2 linked regions of the Bryobacter aggregatus MPL3 genome follow. The protein of the gene in region 2 binds, or shares a complex with, the protein of the main gene of each other region. Links are inferred from orthologs where the notes say so. Each region holds a gene or a part of one and is shown on either strand. Other genes may lie near its edges. The genes, in order: M017_RS0114125 and M017_RS0104995.

Region 1 (6,945 bases), 2.0 Mb from region 2 along the record:
CCAATTGCGAAATTGGGCGGGAAGGAGCGCATCTTTCTCTATTATGCGGGGTTTGTTAACGTGGCAGCGAGAAACGCCATCGATCAAAATTACGTCAGGAGACTTATGAACCCGAAGATCTTGTTGGCTTTTGTTGGCGGCGCCGCTCTGGCGGGGGTCCTTGCGGTCTTCTTAACTGGGCGTGGAGAGACCAAAGTACCAGTGTCCCCCGAGACCCAGGCGTCGACGCAAGCAAAGATCGTCGAGCGCGATGTCGCGGGTTCAAGTGGCAATGCCGCTGACATTGCCGCCACCATGGAACCGGTGAAACCACGGCCCGTAGAAGCAGCACGCCGGAGCGTGACCTTGCCCAAACCGGCTCCGGTTGAGGTGCGCCCTGGTAAAGTGGCCGAACCGGTCAAGACCGCACAAAACGACACGAGCAATCCGGGTGTGATGCTGCCGCCGTTCTCGAATTCCAATCCGCAGCCCAATACCCCGAGCGAGGGGGTTCGCAATGAGAATCACCCGCCGGAAATACTACGGCCAGATCCGATGGCGACAAAAGCGGCCCGGGTTCCCGAAACCGTGACGATTCCGGTAGGGACGAGTATTGGCGTGCGGATCAATTCGACGTTGAACAGCGAGAAGAATGTTGCGGGCGATACGTTTACCGCTGTGTTGGACACCCCGCTGGTGGTGAATGATCTGGTGTTGGCCGAACGTGGGGCGAAGGTGGATGGAAAGATCGTCGAGCTGGATCGCAGCGGCCGGGTGAAGGGTGTCGCCCGCATGACGATTGCACTGACCAGAATTCAATTAAGTGATGGCCAAAAGATCGAGTTGCGGACCGATCCTTGGGAACGCATGGCGGAGAGCAGCAAGAAGAGCGATGCGGTGAAGGTGGGCGTCATGACGGGAATCGGCGCGGCGATTGGCGCGATTGCCGGCGGCGGCAAGGGTGCAGCGATTGGCGGCGCCAGCGGCGCGGGCGCGGGCACAGGTGTGGTGCTGGCGACTCGCGGAAAAGCTGCGCAGATCGATGTCGAGACCAAAATTCCATTTCGGCTGTCGAATGCGGTAACAGTGACGGAGAGGATTCGCTAGCGCAGCGCATTCAGATTCAAAACGATAAAGCACCGATGAAAATCGGTGCTTTATTATTTCTGGAGCCAGCGACAGGAGTCGAACCTGCGACCCGCAGTTTACAAAACTGCCGCTCTACCAACTGAGCTACGCTGGCGTTCTTTTATTTTATCATCTCCGGACGGCGATGTGCGCCTCCGATGCTCCATTCCCAGGAGCGCCCAGCGGGAATTTTGAGCTCCTCTGATCCGTGTTGGACAGAGACGAGCCACACTTGAATTCGCGAATCGCATTCGCTTTGTTCTGCATCCGACAATCCATGAGCACACAGAAGCTTGCCCTGATCACGGGCGCGAACAAAGGCATTGGTCTTGAAACAGCGAAACAATTGGCGGCGCTGGGCTATACCGTCATTGTGGGCGCGCGAAAAGAAGCGGAAGGCAAGGCAGCGGCGGCAGAAGTGGGTCATGGAGCACAGTATCTGCATATCGATATGGATCAACCCGCCACCTTCGCGGCTGCGGCCAAGTGGATCGAAGAAAAATTCGGCAAACTCGACGTGCTGGTAAACAATGCCGGGATTGCCGGGAACCTGGGTGTACCGCCAAGCCATGAGGCCTTGGCCACCGTGCGCCACGTTTTTGACGTGAATGTGTTTGCCCTGCTCGAACTGACACAGGCCCTGTTACCGCTGCTTCGCAAAAGTGAGCAGGGACGAATCGTCAATGTTTCGAGCATTCTTGGCAGTCTCACCTTGAATGCGAACTTCGATGCACCGCTCGGGAATTGGCGCAGCTTTAGCTACAACGGGTCCAAGGCCGCCTTAAATATGCTGACTGCGACCTTGGCCTATGAGCTCCGCGATACGCCGATCAAGGTGAACTCCGTGCACCCCGGTTGGGTGAAGACGGACCTTGGGGGCGCAGAAGCACCGCTCGAAGTGGGAGAAGGAGCGAAGACATCGGTCCGCCTCGCCACAATTGGCAGCGACGGACCAACCGGCGCCTTCTTCCATCTGGAAGAAACCTTAGCGTGGTAAGCGGCTCCGTGGCTCTTGCTAGGAGAGCGTCATAATTCTCGGGATCCCGGTATTGGCCGCAGCACCCGTCTGCGTCGGAGTCAGGCAGAGCTGGACGTCGAAACGTTCGCCGTCCACTTGAAACTTGATCACGTACCAGCTCTCTTTGCCACTGCGGCGCGTCGCAAAGTTGCGGCCAAAGACCACTGCCGGAATCGAAAGTCCCATCTGTCCAAAACGCTCTTCCAGGCTGTTTTTAAGATTGCCAATGATCATGTTGGTCATCTCTGCAACCGCGTCGAGCACTTCATCGGTCACGCTGGAATACTCCTGCATAAAGAGCGTGTTGGCAATCTTACAGGCCAGCGGCGAACTGCAACTGACCACCGCCGTGCCAGTCCATTCCCCAACCAGGCCGATGATCCCGATGACGCCCATCGTGAGACCTTTGCCAGGTTCCTCAATGAAGTGTTCTGCGGCCGAAGCCTCCATGCCCAACATCATTTGGAACACGTCGCTGGTGGCCTGATGAACCCAGGAGACAATCTCCTCCCGTGTCGGCGTAGCACTAGTCATGCTTGGTGTCATTTGATTTTCCTCAGGCAACGAGCAGCTAGACGAGGCCCGTCAATTTCTCTTTAATCTGTTCGGTGGTAAAAGGCTTGCGCACATAGCCGGCAGCCCCCAGATTCACAGCTTCCATCACTTTGTTCTGGTTGCCCTCCGTTGTGATCATAATGACCGGGACCATCTTGTAGCTGTCGTTTGCCTTGATCTTGCCGAGCATCTCCAGCCCATCCATGTTGGGCATATTGATGTCAGAAAGAATCAAGCCCACAGATTGCTTCTCCAGCATGGCGAGGGCCTCCAAGCCATCGCCCGCCTCGATGATATTGCCGATCGGCATCTCCGTCTGCCGCAGCACTCTCTGCAAAATTTTGCGGATCGCTGCAGAATCATCCACGATCAACACATCCATTGCCATCGCTAGTGATCACCTCTTCTAGAAGGCTCTTCGGCGAATGAAGCTTGGAATTGAGAAGAAATCGCTAGGAGAGAAAAGAAGCAACTGCTTCTGCGATCTCAGCGGTTCCAGCCCGCCCGCCTAAGTCGCCCGGGAGAAACTGCCCTGCAGACAGGACCTGACGCACAGCATGGGTGACAGCCGCCCCAGCCGCGGCCTCGCCCAGATGATCGAGCATCATCGCCCCAGACAGGATCATCGCCAGCGGATTGGCGATTCCTCTCCCGGCGATGTCGGGAGCCGAACCGTGGACGGGTTCAAACATGGAGGGATAGCGGCGCTCGGGATCGAGATTGGCGCTCGCAGCCAAGCCAATCGAACCGGAGACGATCGCCGAGATGTCGCTCAGAATATCGCCAAAGAGATTGGAGGCCACCACGACGTCGAAACTCTCCGGGCGGCGCACGAAGTTCATGGCCGCGGCATCAACCAGGAGACTTTCGGTTTCGATCTCCGGATACTGCTCCCGCACCGTCGCAAAGCATCGATCCCAAAGCACCATCGAGAAGCCCTGCGCATTCGATTTTGTGATGGATGTCACCAGGCGGCGTCCATTGCGCTTGCGCGCCAGTTCGAAGGCAAAGCGAATGATCCGCTCGCAGCCCATGCGAGTGAAGACCGAAGTCTGGATGGCGACTTCGCCTGGATGCGCGTGGTGGACAAATCCACCCACCTGCGCATACTCCCCTTCGGTGTTTTCACGAACCACCATCATGTCGATGGAGCCGGGAGCTTTGCCCTTCAGCGGCGAGTCGACCCCTTCAAAAAGAACCGCAGGGCGGATGTTCGCATACTGGTCAAAGGCGCGGCGAATGGGCAGCAACAAGCCGTTCAAGGTGATGTGATCGGGCAGGTCCGGGTGCCCCACGGCCCCGAGGAAGATGGCATCAAAGCCACGCAGCGTATCGATCGCACCGGCAGGCATCATGCGGCCGTGGTCAAAGTAATACTGACTCGACCAGGGAAGGTCTGTATAAGTGAGCACAAAGCCGTGCTTCCGAGCAACGGCGTCGAGAATGCGGCGAGCCGCGGGCATCACCTCTAGGCCAATTCCGTCCCCCGCGATGGAGGCAATTTTGTAGTTACGCATGTCCAACCATCGTATGCCGCAAGGCTCGGCATAAACTTGAAGTGTGTTCCCAGATCCGAAAATCATGACTTCGGCAGCAGCCTTCTCTCTGAGCGGCAAGCGTGCCTTGATTGCCGGCGCCAGCCGGGGCATTGGCCTTGCGATTGCGAAGAGTTTTGCCGCTAATGGAGCGGATACGGTGTTGGCCGCACGCTCGACCGAGGCGCTCGAGACGGAAGCGGCCGCCCTGCGCGCACAAGGGTTTCTGGCTTCCACACAATTTCTCGACATGGAGAAGGATGACTCGATCGATGCAGCCGCCGCCAGGGGCGATTTTGACATCCTCGTCAACGTAAGTGGGACAAATATCCGCAAGCGCTTCGAGACCTATTCGCCAGAGGAATACGAGAAGATCTTCCAGACCAATCTGCATGGGCTGGTGCGGCTCACCCAGAAAGTAGGAGCGCGCATGGTCGAGCGCGGCCAAGGCGGCCGGATCATCCATATCGGCAGCCTGACAAGCACGAGCGGCCTGCCTTACATCACGATCTACTCAATGACAAAAAGCGCCCTGGCTGGATTGACTCGTAGTCTTGCCGCCGAGTGGGGACGTCACAACATTACAGTGAACTGCATCGCACCAGGCTTCATCATCACCGACTTGAACCGCCAGATGTGGGAGGCCGAGACAATGAAGCATTGGCTGAACCATACGCAGAGCATTCCGCGAACCGGCATTCCTGAGGACATCGCGCCGCTGGCCACCTTTCTTGCCGCTCCAGGGGCAGCCTATATCACCGGACAGGTGATTGCCGTCGATGGAGGATCGAACAATACCAAAGTCTGGCCCTTCGAGCCACCGAATTAAGATGACCGGAAGACGAGCATTCTGTGCAGGAGCCCTGGGCTTGTCGCTGTTCGCACAAGACCAGCCGGTGGAGTTTCTCTGCCCGATGGATGCCGACATCCGGCAGAAGGGTCCGGGACGTTGCCCGCGTTGCGGCATGAAGCTGGTGGCCGGGTTGCCCGAGCCGATCGAGTATCCGGTAGAACTCCAATGCACCCCCAAACGGCCGCAGGTGGGCGAACGAGTGCTGCTGCGCTTTACGATTCGCGACCCGAAGACCGGCCAGCCCGTACCAGAACTCGAATTGATTCATGAACAGATCTTGCATCTGTTTCTGATCTCAGAAGACCTGTCACACTTTGCGCATGAACACCCGCGCCCGGCAGGACCAGGCAGCTTCGAGTTTGAGTGGGTGTTTGCGAGCGGTGGCATGTGGCGGTTGCTGCTCGATTTCTTCCCGACACACGGCACGCCGCAGTTGATCTCGAAGACCATTCTGCTTCCTGGGGGAACGCTGGCCGCTCCCACGCTCCACTCCGATGTGACGGTCCCGAAGCAGGGCGAAAATCTGGAAGCAAGCCTGCGGCTGGGCCCCGCGCAGCCAATGGCAGGCGAGAAGACGCTGCTTTATTACCGCGTCACTCCACGCGAAAACTTCGAAGCCTTTCTTGGAGCGATGGGACATATGTTGGTGGCGAGCGCCGACCTGATCGATCTGATCCACACCCATCCGTTTCTGGTCGATGGAGGATTGGCGAATCCGCCCGCCGATGCGAAGCTGATCCAGTTCAATGTGATTTTTCCGAGACCGGGTGCATACCGGGTCTGGGCCCAATTCCAGCGGGCCGGTGTGGTGAACACGATTCCGTTTAATGTTGCGGTTAAGAGCCTATGAGGGAAAGTGTAACGCCCGCAGCGGGGTAAGCGATCAGGCGAGTTCCTGCCGGGAGTGGCAACGGTGTGCGCAGCACATAGTCGCGAGGAGCCTTGGCGGAGAAGGAATCGATCCAGAGGAGCGGAATCCGTTCGCCGGCCGGGGTTTCGGCGACAAATTTGAAGCTGGTTCCTTCAGCAACCTGGCCAATTTCAATGGCGGCCAGACGGAGTGGCACGCGGATGCGGAGGCTGCCGCGCAGCGTGATGCGGGGACCTTTGGGGAGCGGCGAGGGCTTCGGGGCGCGTAGCAGCGGGGGAAGTAGAGCGGGATCGCCTTCGGGGGAGCCCCCCTCCACCCAATCGGCGATCGTATGAATTTCCTCCTGGCTGAGCCCGGCGTCGTTCCGGAAGTCGCCAAAGCCTTTCACCGCGTTCCAGGGGGGCATTTGCCTGCGGAGCACCGTCTCTTGAATCGCCTTGGCCCACGGACGCGCTTCCTCATATTGCACCAGTGAGAAGGCCTTGCCGCCCTCGACATGGCAGCCGGCACAGCGCCGGTAGATCACGCGCGAGACTTCCTTCGACCAGGTGAGCTTGGTCGTCACAACATCATGGCCGTCGGCGGGAATGGAGGAAACCCACACGACGGCCATGAGCCCCAGCACTGAGATCCGAGATTTAATCTTGGGCCCCTGCACTGGAGGGAGTTGGATTCGCTTTCTTCGGACGGACAATATTCTCGACCTTGGTGTCCACCGGAAAGCTCACGTCAAAGAAGCCAATCATCATTTCTTCCCAACTCTGTTCGCCCCACTTGACGACCTTGGTGGGATCGGGATTGTTCTTATTGTTCGGCGAATTGTCGAACCAGCCGCTCGCCTCAACACGGCTGCCCTTGGGGAGCTTCAGCGGTTCGGCCAGGTTGTAGCCGAGTTGCCAGTTGAAATCGTAATGGGGGACATGGAGCAACTGCCGGGTTTCGCCATTGGGAAGTACGACGCGCATCGAGAACGCTTTGCCCCGCAAGTGCATATGCGGGAACAGGG
Region 2 (6,922 bases):
ACTGGCCTGATCCTGCGCAATCGTCCAGCCGCCTTTTTCACGGATGCGCTTCATCCCTTGCGCCCCATCGCTGCCCATCCCGGTCAGGATCACCGCCACCGCATCCGCCCCCGCATGCTGGGCAACCGAGTCAAACAGAACATCGACACTCGGCCGCTGGTAACAGACCAGCGGCCCATCCTGCACCGTCACGCGATAGCCCTCCGCCCCCTTCACCAATCGCATGTGAAAATTGCCCGGAGCAATCAGCACCCGCCCGCGCGACACCGGATCGCCGTCTTCTGCCTGCTTGACCTCCATCGCCAGGCATTGGTTCAGCCGCTCGGCAAAGGAGCGGCTGAAGCCCGCCGGGATGTGTTGTGCAATCACAATCGGCGGACAGTCCGCCGGGAAGGCTTCTAAGACCTTCTCGATCGCCTGGGTGCCCCCGGTGGAAGAACCAATCGCCACCAGATGCCGCAAACTGGGGCGTGGCGCCGCCCCGGTAGCCACTCCCGGAGCCACCCCCAGCCGCACACTGGCCGCACGGCGGATCTTGCTCGCCAGATTTGCCGACAAGTCTCCCAAAGAATAAGATCCCGATGGCTTGCTCAGCACATCCACCGCCCCCAGACGCAGCGCCTCCAGCGTCGCCTCGCGGCCCGAACGCCCCAGCGAACTGAGGATGATCACAGGCATAGGCTGGTAATGCATCAGACGCCGGAGAAAACTCAGCCCATCCATCCGGGGCATTTCAATATCCAGCGTCAGCACGTCGGGGGCGAGGGCCAGAATCTGATCGCGCGCCACAAAGGGGTCGGGAGCACTCCCCACGACCTCAATGCCCGCTTCCTGCTGCAGGGCCTCGGTGAGCAGGCGGCGTACGACCGCGGAATCGTCGACGATCAGCACACGAATCGGGCGCGGCGCCTCCGCATGGGACCCCATTTATCCCGAAACCGCCGTGTGGTCAAACGAGAAGGCAAGACGAAGCAAGCCTTCGTCCAAAAGCAGTTCTTTCTCGATCCACCCGCGCCCCACGGCTGGCGAGGCCAGCAGGACCGGGCGATCCAGGCGAAAGATGGCCTTCCTTGCGAGGCGGCTCAGCAGCGCACCACACACCATATTGGCCAGCTCTGCCATCACCGCGCCAGACTCCTCCTGCTGCGGCTCCTGCTCTTCCCCCAAGAAGCCCGCAGCCAGGCTCTGCACCGCTTGCGCTTCGAGTGAGAGCGATAAGCAACCACAGCAAGCCCCTTGAAAGGCGATCTGCACCCCGATGCGTTCGTCTCCTACGCCGCGGGCGGCCGTGCCGTCTGCCTCGTCCACTGAAGCAAAGAACATCGTCTCGAGCACCTCGGTTGCCGCCGCGCTCAAGGCGCGCTCCACCTGCTCTTTTTCAAAAACCAAGATCATCACTCCCCCCAGATCCAGCAAACACGCCCAGCACCCGCTCCAGTTCTCCCCGCAAGCGCTCCGGGGCAAAAGGCTTTGTCACATAACCCTGGGCGCCCAACTCCATCAACCGCTCGATGCGCGCATCGGTGGCATCCGTAGAAACCACGATCACAGGCAAGCTTTGCCACTCGTGGTGCCGCCGCATTTCGCCCACCAGGGCCTCACCATCCATCTCGGGCATATTGATATCGGTCAGCACCACATCGACTGGATAACGCGCCAACTCGGCCAGCGCGTGCACGCCGTGGCTCGCCTCCAAGAAGCGGTCCACAGGAAAACCGGAGATCGCAATCACCCGGCGGATGAAACGCCGCATCGCCGGAGAATCGTCCACCACCATCACATTGAAAAGCATTCCCTGCCTCCTCTCCGAGAACATCCCCTCACAGGCCACCTCGCAAACCCAGTTCCCGCAGTTCCTGGCCCGCCTCCTGCAACAGCAACTTGCCGCTGCCGACTTCCAAACGGAGCGTCCGGGAAACCGATCCCCCCACTTCCTCGGCATGGATCATCACCCCGGCCTTCCAGAAGATTTTCTTCAACGCCAGATAATTCCGCTTTCCAATGTTGAACAGACTGTCCCCCTCGAGCACCTGCGCGCCCCCCGCCACCCGCACCACCAACCGCTTCTTCTCCGCCCCCAGTTCGTAGGCCCGCCGGAACAGCAACGGAATCCCGGTGTCGGCATACAAGGCAGGATTCTGCTGGGCCTTGGCCGGATCCCGTTGCGACTCGGGCAACATATAATGCAGCATCCCGGCCACCCGGGAAACCGGGTCCCAGATCGCCACACCAATGCACGAGCCGAGCCCATAGGTCACCAGCGTTGCCCCGGGCTCCCCCGACAGCTTCAGGTCTCCCACCCCCACGGCCAACATCGCGCCTCCATGCTTCAGCCCATCGGACATGAGATTTTACGCTCCCCACTCGCCCGGCTTGCGATAGATGGCAACCTGAATATGATCCAACTGGTGGGAGATGCCATTCAAACTCTCCGAATGCCCCAGAAACAAATAGCCCCCGGGCTCCAGTTTCTCCGTCAGCGCCGCAATCACACGCGCCTGCGTCGGCCGGTCAAAGTAGATCATGATGTTGCGCAGAAAGATCAGGGGAAAGCGGTCCTCGAGCGGGAGGCTTTCCATCAGGTTGATGCGCTGGAACTGGATCAGATTCCGGACTTCCGGGCGAAAGCGGTAGTTCCCCGCCTGCTCTCCCGTCCCTCGCAACAGATAGCGCCGCCGCCAGTCCGGCGGCAGGGACCGGAAGCGCTCCTCCGGATAGATGCCCGCAGACGCCCGGTCCAGCACCTTGGTCGAGATATCGCTCGCCAGGACTCTGGCCCGGCGCCCTGCATCCGCCCCCAGTTCCTCCAGCAAAGTGACCGCAATCGAATACGGCTCTTCTCCTGTCGAACTGGCGGCGGTCCAGATCGGAAACGAAGACCGCAACCGGAGCTGCGGCAGAATCCTCGCCCGCAGGAACTCAAAGTGGGCGGGTTCCCGGAAGAAGCTCGTAAAGTTTGTGGTCAGGGCATCGATCAGGTCGATTTCAAGTGCCCCCCCTGGATCCCGCTGCACGGCCGCAAAGTAATCGTCCGCCGTGGGGAAGCCATGTGCCCTGGCCCGCTTCCAAAGGCGCGCGGCCACCATCAGCTGCTTGCCTTCCTGCAAGTCGATTCCTGCAGCCCGATAGGCAAAATTGCGCACCGCCGCAAAGAGACTGGGACGCAGACGCGTCGCAGCCGAAGCGGGTTCCGGCGCATGTTTCAACATGCCAACAGCACGCTTTCCCGCAGGGTCTGGGCCCGCTGTTGCCGCCTGTTGTAGATCGCCTCCAGATCGAGAATCAGACCCACCCGGCCGTCCCCCAGAATGGCGCCACCCGCGATCCCAGGCGTGTTCCTCAGACTCTCGCCCAGGCTCTTGATGACAACCTCCTGTTTACCCAGGAATTCATCCACCATCAGTACGAATCCCCGGCCTTCGGTCTCAGCCACGATCAGCAGACTCTCGCCCGGCTCCTGTTGCCGCGCCTTGACACCCAGCGAACGGTCCAGACGAATCAGCGGCAGCAGATGGTTGCGCACCATCACCATCTCGTCGCGCCCTTGCACGGTGAAAACCTGGTCCGCAGCCGGCCGGAACATTTCCTGGACCGAAAAGATCGGCAGAATCAAGCGCTCCCGCCCCACCCCCACCACCAGCCCATCGACGATGGCCAGCGTCAGAGGAAGCTTCAAATAGAAGGTCGTCCCCGCACCAGCTGTCGATTGGATCTCGATCTTTCCCCGCAGCTTTTGGATCTGCTTTTTGACAACATCCATGCCCACGCCGCGGCCGGAGATATCCGTCACCTGGTCTGCCGTCGAGAAGCCTGGCTCGAAGATCAACTGGAAGATCTCCGGGTCGCTCAGTGGGGTGCCGGCGACCAGGAGCCCGCGCTCCTGCGCCTTGGCCAGAATCTTATCCCGGTTCAGGCCCCGGCCGTCGTCGGCAATCTCAATCTGGATGTGATCGGCCTGGCGATAGGCGCGCAATTGGATGCGTCCCGTCTCGGGCTTGTCCGCCGCACGGCGGTCTGCCGGAGCCTCCAGCCCATGATCGATCGAGTTGCGCACCATGTGCATGATCGGATCAGTCAACTCTTCCACAATCGTTTTGTCGAGTTGCGTGTCCTCGCCAAAGAGTTCGACCTCCGCCATCTTCCCCGCTTTGCGGGAGGTGTCGCGTACCAGACGGTTCACCCGCTGGAACAAAGTGCCCACGGGCACCAGGCGAGTGGCCATCGCAATCTTCTGCACCTCTTCGGTCACCCGCCGCAATTGGTTCAGGTTCCGTTGCAGCTTCGGATTCTTGATCGCAGCCAGCTCCGGATCCAGCCGCACCATCGCCTCTGCAATCACCATCTCCCCAACCATATCGAGAAGAGAATCCAGCTTGGCCGTCTCCACCCGGATCGAGTGCGCGTCCTGCGCCGGAGCCCGTTGCTTGGCCTTGGCCTCCTGCACTTCCGGCTCGCTCGGCAACGCGTGCGGATCTTTTGCCACCACAACGGCTGCGGGCGCCGGAGTGCTTCCTCCCGCAATGGCCGTGCGCACCCGCTGCAGCAAAGCAGAAGCGTCCAGCGGCGGGCCGGGCTCGTTCCCTTGCAGCTGCACCTCGATCCGCTGGATCTCTGTTCCGACAAAGTCCGCACTCTCCAGAGTCAGATCGATCAGACTCGGCGACATCAGAATCAGCCCGGTACGCGCCTGGTCGAGGATGGTTTCCACTTCATGCGCGATCTCCTGGATCGCGCCAAACTCGAGAAAGCCGGCCAGCCCCTTGATCGTATGGAAGCTCCGGAACACGGCGTTGAGCGTCTCGGGATTAGAGGGCTCCTTCTCCAGAACCAGCAAGCCCTTCTCCACCGTTTGCAAATGCTCCCGCGACTCGTTGATGAAGTCGCCCACTAGTTCCGGGTCCTGATTCAAGGCACTGGACGAAGCAGGGGGTGCGGCCAACGCCTCCGCCAGAACCTGCCCCAGCCGGTCCAGATCCTGCCCCCCCGAAGCGAGCGGAGGGACCTGGTCCAGGACAACCTCTTCTCCACCACAGTTCATCGTGTGACTCTCTTTCTCCATCCCCGTTCTCTACTTCAGAAACTTCCCAAGTTCGTTCAGATCTTCCTGGGACAGGATGCACTCGATATTCAGCAGGATCTTCACTTTTCCTTTCACCTTTGCCATCCCCAGCAATCCGTTGGTCCCCACCTCGCCCCCAAAATCCGGCGTGTCTTCAATCTCCGCCGCACTCAGGTTCAACACCTCGCTGACGCCGTCGACGATCGCGCCAATGAGCACATTCCCGCACTCCCCGGCCACCTCGGTGACGATGATGCAGGTGCGCTGGGTATACGCCGCCTCCGGCATATTGAATCGCAGCCGGAGGTCCAGCACGGGAATCACCTTCCCGCGCAGGTTGATGACGCCTTTGGTATAGATCGGAGTGTGCGGCACCGCCGTAATTTCCTGGATGCCCATGATTTCGCGTACCTTCAAAACGGGAATGCCGAATTCCTCGGCTCCCAGGTGGAAAGCAAGATATTTCCCCGCGCGTTCTTCTTTGGAAGCAATGGGGGCAGTGAGCGTGGCTGGAGGCAAGTGGGTTCTTTCTTCAAGTCCGGCAGAATGAGGAACACAGGAGAGTTCTGCGTTCCTAACGCTTATCGTGGCTTTTCAGAAAAGTCTTAGGCGGTGCGAGTGGGGAATTGGAGGGAAGCAGAGAGGAAGAACAGAGGAAGAAAAAATCAAAGCGGAAGCCTGGCGTTAATAGAAGCCGATCACCCGGCCGGCAAATCCAATCCCGGTCCAAAGCACGAGCGAAGCCACCGCGCCCCAGCGGGCGCACGCCGACCCCGACCCCTGCTGCACCAGCCGGCCAAGCCAGGGTTGGACCAGCAACCCGATCCCGAGCAGCACCATTTTCCAGCGAAACGCAGGGTGCTCATAGCACTTCATCGGCTCGGCCAGCAGCAATAGAAAGCCCGTCGCAAGAGTCGCCCCGACCCCGATCCGGTAAGGTGCCACCAGGCGCTCGCCGCTGCCCAGTGACGGCCACAAGGCGTTGCCATTGTTGAGCAGCAAGACCCCGCCAAGGAAGGCAAGGCTGATCAGATGCCCCATCTCAATCAGCGCAAAAGCCCATTGTGAGGATTGCAGCGCCTGGCTCCAGGCCGTAGCGTCCAGACTTTTGAAAACCCAGAGCAGATCCACGTCCCTGCTCCTTTCTATAGATACGCAATCGCGCGGCCAGCGATGATAACCCCGCTCCAGACAGCCAGCGAAGTCCAGGCGGCGCGGCGTGCCGCCGGTGGGGCAATTGCATCGAGATCCCAATCGGCAATGCGGCGATAGACACCAAAGTGGAAGAGCAACGGGTTCACTCCAGCAATCACCAGAAGCAGCAGCTTCACCCGGAAGGCCGGGTTCGCATAGAGCTTTTCCGCCCCGGCCCAGAACAGGAGCGCACCGCTCCCCAGAAGAACCACCGCGCCCGCCCAAGCCAGCGGCATCACACGCCTCTGTACGGAGCGTACAGACTCCCCCTGCAGCAGAAGCCCGAGCAGGCGCAGATCAAAGATCGCCGCCGTCCCGCACAACAGGGCGATCGCCAGCACATGAATGGTTTCAAGAATCGGAAACACCCACAGCGACTCCCGCAGCGCCGTGCCCGTCGCCGTGTTCCCGAGCCAGTGACAGAACTGCTCCAACCCCATGCGCGGCTACTGTGCGCCGCCCGGTCCGCCGTCGCCCTGCGAGCCGCCAAAGATCACGCGGCCCCCTGGCAGCGTGATGCGCCGGGCGTCGATGAACTTCGAACCATCCTTCGCCACATAGCCGTCGATGATGATCAGGTCGCCAATCTTGATATCGCCCTTCTTGAACCCACGGCGGGAGAGCGCCGACGGATTGGCGCCTTCCGCCCCCCAGTTCACTACCTTCCCG

The links.
Region 1: the proteins of M017_RS0104995 (region 2) and M017_RS0114125 are in contact, whole or in part, in a solved structure (PDB 1A0O), measured with the Escherichia coli proteins. The link is inferred for Bryobacter aggregatus MPL3 from one-to-one orthologs.

The regions. Positions count from the first base shown.
Region 1 is NZ_JNIF01000003.1:3,012,126-3,019,070, reverse strand. What follows is about bases 1,383-4,283. They hold M017_RS0114125 (response regulator), read right to left. Parts: upstream 3,069-4,283; coding sequence 2,697-3,068; downstream 1,383-2,696. Other genes in these bases: M017_RS0114115 (SDR family NAD(P)-dependent oxidoreductase), read left to right, coding at 4,262-4,283; M017_RS0114120 (tartrate dehydrogenase), read right to left, coding at 3,133-4,197; M017_RS26660 (chemotaxis protein CheX), read right to left, coding at 2,123-2,659; M017_RS0114135 (SDR family oxidoreductase), read left to right, coding at 1,385-2,104. Outside these bases: tRNA dihydrouridine synthase DusB, read right to left, coding at 1-32; M017_RS0114145 (hypothetical protein), read left to right, coding at 106-1,086; more of M017_RS0114115, read left to right, coding at 4,284-5,044; M017_RS0114110 (heavy metal-binding domain-containing protein), read left to right, coding at 5,046-5,918; M017_RS0114105 (c-type cytochrome), read right to left, coding at 5,905-6,552; M017_RS0114100 (c-type cytochrome), read right to left, coding at 6,578-6,945. UniProt on the Escherichia coli protein: Involved in the transmission of sensory signals from the chemoreceptors to the flagellar motors.
Region 2 is NZ_JNIF01000003.1:1,001,389-1,008,310, forward strand. What follows is about bases 2,632-5,509. They hold M017_RS0104995 (chemotaxis protein CheA), read right to left. Parts: upstream 5,060-5,509; coding sequence 3,203-5,059; downstream 2,632-3,202. Other genes in these bases: M017_RS0104990 (CheR family methyltransferase), read right to left, coding at 2,632-3,209; M017_RS0105000 (chemotaxis protein CheW), read right to left, coding at 5,069-5,509. Also shown: M017_RS0104970 (protein-glutamate methylesterase/protein-glutamine glutaminase), read right to left, coding at 1-927; M017_RS0104975 (chemotaxis protein CheX), read right to left, coding at 928-1,395; M017_RS0104980 (response regulator), read right to left, coding at 1,379-1,792; M017_RS0104985 (chemotaxis protein CheD), read right to left, coding at 1,821-2,345; more of M017_RS0104990, read right to left, coding at 2,352-2,631; more of M017_RS0105000, read right to left, coding at 5,510-5,578; M017_RS27405 (hypothetical protein), read right to left, coding at 5,744-6,190; M017_RS0105010 (DUF6644 family protein), read right to left, coding at 6,205-6,693; M017_RS26310 (DUF6152 family protein), read right to left, coding at 6,700-6,922. UniProt on the Escherichia coli protein: Involved in the transmission of sensory signals from the chemoreceptors to the flagellar motors. CheA is autophosphorylated; it can transfer its phosphate group to either CheB or CheY.